2 regions of the Agromyces chitinivorans genome follow, and region 2 is predicted to be linked to the other one. Evidence: predicted binding sites of a transcription regulator. Region 2 holds the regulator's gene; the other holds the start of a gene.

Region 1 (3,405 bases), on a different contig from region 2:
GGCGAGCTCGCCGACCGGCACGACCCGTGCGCCCGGCTCGACGAGGAACGGCGGGGGCGACTCCGACGGGATGCTGCCCGCGAACGTCGTCGCGTCGACGAGCCGCGCCCCGGCGGCCGTGGTCGACCGGCCGCTCACGAGGGAGCGGAACGTCGTGCCGCCCGTGTACTCGCAGCCCGGGAAGAAGCGCACCCGCCCGCTCGCCTCGTGCCGGTCGAGCACCCGTCGGTAGTACGCCTGGATCTCCGGCGCCGTCGCGCGCTCCTGCAGGCCGGCCTCCGGGCCGCGCTCCTGCAGCCGGCCCTCGCCCAGCAGGGTGGACGCGACCCCGTACAGGGCCGACGCCTGGTGCAGCCGCACGAACGGGTAGGCCCCCAGCCAGTGCCCGCCGGGCGCGTGCCGGCGATCGACGAGGGCGACCGACGCCTCGGAGTGGTCGACCAGGGCGTCGACGAACGCCATCCCCATGGCGCCGGCGCCGACGACGAGGTAGTCCGCGTCGACCGCGTCCGGCATGGACTCACGACAGCACGCGCGGCGGCCGGCGTCAAGTGCGGGCGCCGCCGGACGCGCGAAGGGCGCCTCCCCAGCGGGGAGACGCCCTTCGCGGATGCCGGCGTGCGCCGGCGGGTGGGACTAGAAGTCCATGCCACCGGTCGGGTCGGCCGGGACGGCCGGAGCGTTCTTCTCCGGCTTGTCGGCGACGACCGCCTCGGTGGTGAGGAACAGCCCGGCGATCGACGCGGCGTTCTGCAGCGCCGAGCGGGTGACCTTGGCCGGGTCGATGATGCCCTGCGCGACGAGGTCGCCGTACTGGCCGGTCGCGGCGTTGAGGCCGTGGCCCGCGGGGAGCTCGGCGACCTTGGCGGCCACGACGCCCGGCTCGAGGCCGGCGTTGAGGGCGATCTGCTTCAGCGGGGCCTCGATCGCGACGCGCACGATGTTGGCACCGGTCGCCTCGTCGCCCTCGAGCGCGAGGGTCTCGAACGCCTTGGCGCCCGCCTGGATGAGGGCGACGCCACCACCGGCGACGATGCCCTCCTCGACGGCGGCCTTCGCGTTGCGGACGGCGTCCTCGATGCGGTGCTTGCGCTCCTTGAGCTCGACCTCGGTGGCCGCGCCCGCCTTGATGACGGCCACGCCGCCGGCGAGCTTGGCGAGGCGCTCCTGCAGCTTCTCGCGGTCGTAGTCGGAGTCGGTGTTCTCGATCTCCGAGCGGATCTGGGCCACGCGGCCGGCGATCTGCTCGGTGTCGCCGGCACCCTCGACGATCGTGGTCTCGTCCTTGGTGATGACGACCTTGCGGGCCTGGCCGAGCATGTCGAGCTCGACGTTCTCCAGCTTGAGGCCGACCTCCTCGGCGATGACCTGGCCGCCGGTGAGGATCGCGATGTCCTGCAGCTGCGCCTTGCGACGGTCGCCGAAGCCGGGGGCCTTGACGGCGACCGACTTGAAGATGCCGCGGATCTTGTTCACGACGAGCGTGGCGAGCGCCTCGCCGTCGACGTCCTCGGCGATGATGAGCAGCTGCTTGCCGGTCTGGATCACCTTGTCGACGATCGGCAGCAGGTCCTTGATGTTCGAGACCTTGCTGTTGACGATCAGGATGTACGGGTCCTCGAAGACCGCCTCCTGGCGCTCCGGGTCGGTCACGAAGTACGCCGACAGGTAGCCCTTGTCGAAGCGCATGCCCTCGGTCAGCTCGAGCTCGGTGCCGAAGGTGTTCGACTCCTCGACGGTGACGACGCCCTCCTTGCCGACCTTGTCGATGGCCTCGGCGATGATCTCGCCGATCTGGGCGTCGGCGGCCGAGATGGACGCGGTGGCCGCGATCTCGTCCTTGGTCTCGATCTCCTTGGCGGCGTTCAGCAGCTCGGCCGAGACGGCGTCGGTGGCCTTCTCGATGCCGCGCTTGAGGCTGATCGGGTCGGCGCCGGCGGCGACGTTGCGCAGGCCCTCGCGCACGAGCGCCTGGGCGAGCACGACGGAGGTGGTGGTGCCGTCACCCGCGACGTCGTCGGTCTTCTTGGCGACCTCCTTGACGAGCTCGGCACCGATCTTCTCGTACGGGTCGTCGAGCTCGATCTCCTTGGCGATCGACACGCCGTCGTTCGTGATGGTGGGCGCGCCCCACTTCTTCTCGAGCACGACGTTGCGACCGCGCGGGCCGAGGGTCACCTTGACGGCGTCGGCGAGCGTGTTGAGGCCACGCTCGAGACCGCGACGGGCCTCTTCGTCGAAAGCAATGATCTTTGCCATGTGGTTCTCTCGTCCTTTCTCGGACGTTGGAAGATTCGATGGTTTAGCACTCGAATGGCACGAGTGCCAGACACGATTCTGGCACTCTGAACCTGAGAGTGCAAGCGAGCGGATGCCTCGGCCGGGCCGTGCGCGCACAGCACGGCGCGCCGTCGAGGGACTCGACGGCGCGCCGGACGTTCTGGGGTGCGGAGGTCAGGCCGGGCGGACCGACTCCGCCTGGGGGCCCTTGGCTCCGGTGCCCACCTCGAAGACGACCTGCTGGCCCTCCTCGAGCACCTTGTACCCGGCCATGTCGATCGCGGAGTAGTGGACGAACACGTCCTGCCCCCCGCCGTCGACGGTGATGAACCCGTAACCCTTTTCAGCGTTGAACCACTTGACGGTTCCGTTCGCCATGCCTTGCTCCTGATTGCCGTGGTCGTGCAGCACGTGCCTCTCGCCTGTACCGGGCCGAACGATCGTGCTGGACGAGCCCCCCGCGTCACCCCGGGAGCCTCGCACGGAAGGTGCGACCAAGCCAGATACTAGCCAGCGGGATGGGTGCCGAACCGGTTCCCACAGGCCCGCAGGTCGCAGAACGGCAACAATTTACGTGATGGTTACGGGGCGGCGGTCTCGGCGTGGTCCGCACCGAGCACGGCGACCAGGTCGGCACCCGTCTGCGCGAACTCCTCGGAGAGGCGCACCTCGCTCGTGCCGATGGCCTGGGCGACCCCGCGGGCGGCGCCCTCGAGCTCCGCGCTCGCGTAGTAGACGACCGTGGTCTGGATGTCGTTCTCGCTGGCGTTGGCGGTCGTGCCCACCGTGAAGCCCGCCTCCGCGATGATCCCCGCCGCCGACGCCGCGAGCCCGGCCTCGGAAGTGCCGTTGAGCACGGTCACCGGCACGCTCGGGTCGACGGTCGGCTCCGCCGTCGCGACCGCCTCGGTCGACTCGACCGGCAGGGGGACGTCCTCCGGGAACAGCCGGTCGTCGAGCGCCATGACCGCGGCGATGCCGAAGCCCGCGAGCACCACGGTGGCGAACGCCGCCCACGCGAACCCCGCCCACGCGGAGCGACGGCGGACCGGCGCGCGGTGCGCGCCCACGCGGTGCAGCGCGTCGGGGATCTCGTCGAACCGGTCTCGGGGGTACTTCTCTGCC
Region 2 (3,405 bases):
ACGGCTCGATCGCGTCCGCGCCGAGTTCGGTCGACGCCTGCACCGCGCGCTCGTCGCGGTCGCCCTTCGCGAGCGCCTGCACGAGCACGAGTCCCCGTTCCGGGCGGTCGCGGTGCACGACGTGCGCGACCTCGATCGCCAGCTCGCGCGGCGCGACGCGCGTGACCGCACCGGTCACGACCGTGCCGCGGCCGTCGCCGATCGAGATCACCTCGCCCACGCGCACCCGGCTCACGGTGGCGGCGTGGCGCGCCTCCTCGCCGTCGAGCGCGAGCTCCGCGCCCGGCCCGAGGTCCGCCGCGAGTTCCTCGCGCAGGAACAGGCTCGCCATCTCAGCCCAGGAAGCGGTCCCGGAGCTTGGCGAACAGCCCCTGCTGGAAGTGCGTGAGGGTCGGCGCGGCCTTCTTGTGCGAGGTCGCGAACTGCTCGATGAGCTGGCGCTCCCTGCCGCTCAGCTTCGTGGGCGTGACGACCTGGATGCCGATCTTGAGGTCGCCGCGGCCCGAGCCGCGCAGGCGCGTGATGCCGCGGTCCTTGACCGTGACGACCTCGCCGCTCTGCGTGCCGGGACGGAGCTCGATGTCGACGTCGCCGTCGAGGGCGGGGATGACGGTCTCGGTGCCGAGGATCGCGTCGGCCATCGCCACCTCGAGGGTGCAGAGCAGGTCGTCGCCGTTGCGGCTGAAGACGTCGTGCGTGCGCACCTTGATCTCGAGGTACAGGTCGCCGTTCGGCCCGCCGGCCGGACCCGCCTCGCCGCTGCCCGGCATCTGCAGGCGCAGGCCGGTCTCGACGCCGGCCGGGATGTCGACCGCGACCGTGCGCCGCGCGCGCACGCGTCCCTGCCCCTGGCAGGTGGTGCACGGCGTCGCGATGACGGTGCCGTAGCCGCGGCAGGTGCCGCAGGGGCTCGAGGTCATGACGTTGCCGAGCAGCGAGCGCACCGAGCGCTGCACGCTGCCCGTACCGTGGCAGATGTCGCAGGTGACCGGCGCGGTGCCCGGCTGGCAGCAGCTGCCGTGGCAGGTCTCGCACGTCACGGCCGTGTCGACCTCGATGTCGCGGTGCGTGCCGAAGACGACCTCGTCGAGGTCGACCTCCACGCGCAGCAGGGCGTCCTGGCCGCGCTCGCGGCGCGATCGGGGCCCGCGGGACGCGCCGCCGCCCCCGCCGAAGAACGTCTCGAAGATGTCGCCGAACCCGCCGAACCCCTGCTGGCCGCCGAAGCCCTGCTGGCCGCCCATGTCGTACTGCTGGCGCTGCTTGGGGTCGCTCAGCACGTCGTAGGCGTGCGTGACGAGCTTGAACCGCTCCGACGCGTCGGCACCGGGGTTCACGTCCGGGTGCAGCTCGCGGGCGAGTCGCCGGTAGGCCTTCTTGATCTCCTCGGGGCTCGCGTCGCGCGAGACGCCCAGGACTTCGTAGTGATCTGCCACCGAGGGTGGCTCCTTTCGTCGGTCGCGGCGGCCGGTCGTGCCGGCGCCGGGTCAGTCGTTGCCGAGCATGCGCGTGACGTACCGCGCCACGGCGCGCACCGCCGCGATGTTGCTCGAGTAGTCCATGCGGGTGGGGCCGAGCACGCCGAGGCGCGAGATCTCGCGCCCGGTGGCGGTGAAGTCGCTGGCGACCACGGAGGTCTCGCCGAGGCCGAACTGGGCGTTCTCGCGCCCGATCGAGACGGCGACGCCGTGCGGGTCGCCCGCCATCTCGCCGAACAGCTTCAGCAGCACGACCTGCTCCTCGATCGCCTCGATCACGTCGAGGATGCTGCCCGCGAAGTCCTGCTCGGTGCGCACGAGGTTCGCCGCGCCGGCGACCACGAGGCGATCGTGCCGCTGGGCCCGGGCCTGCTCGGCGAACGTGCCCGCCACCGTGCCCACGAGTCGCGCGAGCGCGGGCGTGCCGAGGTCGTCGATGCCGGCGAGGCGTTCCGCGGCGTCGCCGAGCGGCATGCCGCCCACCGCGACGTTCAGCCGCGCCCGCACGTCGGCCAGGTCGCTCTCCTCGATCTCCTGCTCGGCGTCGACCACGCGCTGCTCGACGTGCCCGGCGTCGGTGATGAGCACGCACAGCACGCGCGTGCCACCCACCGGCACGAGTTCCACGTGCCGCACCTTGGCACTGCCGAACGACGGGTACTGCACGACGGCCAGCTGGTTGGTGAGCTGGGCGAGCAGTCGCACGGTGCGGGCGAGCAGTTCGTCGAGGTCGCTCGACTGGCCGAGGAACGTCTCGATGGCGTGGCGTTGGGCGGCCGAGAGCGGGCGGAACTCGCCGAGCTGGTCGACGAAGACGCGGTACCCCTTGTCGGTCGGGATGCGACCCGACGACGTGTGCGGGGCGACGATCAGCTCCTCCTCCTCGAGGAGGGCCATGTCGTTGCGGATGGTCGCCGCGGACACGCCGAACGAGTGGCGCTCGACGATCGACTTCGAGCCGACCGGCTCGCGGCTGGACACGTAGTCCTGCACGATCGCCTGCAGTACCGCGAGGCTGCGCTCCGAGACCATCCGCACTCCTCCCGCTCGACTCGCTTTAGCACTCCGTGACGTCGAGTGCCAATACTACCCCGGCGCACCCTGTGGAGGGCATTGCCGCGCGGCACCACCCGCCACTAGCGTGATCCGAGGCATCCCCCACCGGCTCACGGGCCGTGCTGCCGACGCATCCCATCGAACGTACCCGAACGGAAAGGCACCACGCATGACCGACCCCCAGCAGCCCGCCGAGTCCGCAGAGCCCGCCGCCCAGCCCGCGGCGCCCGCACCCCTGTCGCAGTCCGAGGACATCCAGTGGGCCTCCTACGCGCACCTCGGCGGCATCCTCGGCTTCCTGCCCTCGCTCATCATCTGGCTGATCTTCAAGGACCGCGGTTCGTTCACGGACACCGAGGCCAAGGAGGCCCTGAACTTCCAGATCACGATGGTCATGGCATCCGTCGCCATCTGGATCCTCACGAGCATCCTCACCGCGATCTCGTTCGGCATCCTGTTCTTCCTCGGCTTCCTGAACTACGCGCCGTGGATCGTCAGCGTGATCTTCTCGATCATCGCCTTCATGCAGGTCAAGGACGGCAACCACTACCGCTACCCGTTCGCCATCCGCCTCATCAAGTAGTCGGCCGCGCCGCGCCGGAACGCACCCTGTCGCCCGGCGCGGCGCTGTGCCAGCATTGACGCACGACCGCGACCACAGAGGAGCATGTGCATGTCCGAGTCCACCCCTCCGCCCCCGCCGCAGGACCCCGCGTCCGACGCGGCGCAGCCGCTCAGCCCCGCCGACCAGCGCCTCTGGGCGACGCTGATCCACATCGGCGGCATCTTCTTCGGCTTCATCCCGGCGCTCGTCGGCTACCTGGTGCTACGCGACCGCGGCCAGTTCGTGCGCGAGCACACCGCGACGGCG

What was found. Region 2 encodes HrcA, which represses chaperone genes, less so after heat shock. Its sites were predicted from a motif close to TTNGCACTCGNNNNNNNCGAGTGCNAA; they were not measured.
Region 1: groL (chaperonin GroEL) is a predicted target of HrcA. The motif match lies at 2,303-2,329, and genes of this name have one in related genera.

The regions. Positions count from the first base shown of each region.
Region 1 is NZ_JBEPJZ010000001.1:93,522-96,926, forward strand. Features, by position in the region: gene ABZK10_RS00475 (NAD(P)-binding protein) at 1-516, opposite strand, end outside; gene groL (chaperonin GroEL) at 637-2,259, opposite strand; gene ABZK10_RS00485 (cold-shock protein) at 2,455-2,658, opposite strand; gene ABZK10_RS00490 (LytR C-terminal domain-containing protein) at 2,862-3,405, opposite strand, start outside.
Region 2 is NZ_JBEPJZ010000002.1:146,072-149,476, reverse strand. Features, by position in the region: gene ABZK10_RS13460 (16S rRNA (uracil(1498)-N(3))-methyltransferase) at 1-331, opposite strand, end outside; gene dnaJ (molecular chaperone DnaJ) at 333-1,436, opposite strand; gene hrcA (heat-inducible transcriptional repressor HrcA) at 1,488-2,510, opposite strand; gene ABZK10_RS13445 (DUF4870 domain-containing protein) at 2,704-3,117, shown strand; gene ABZK10_RS13440 (DUF4870 domain-containing protein) at 3,208-3,405, shown strand, end outside.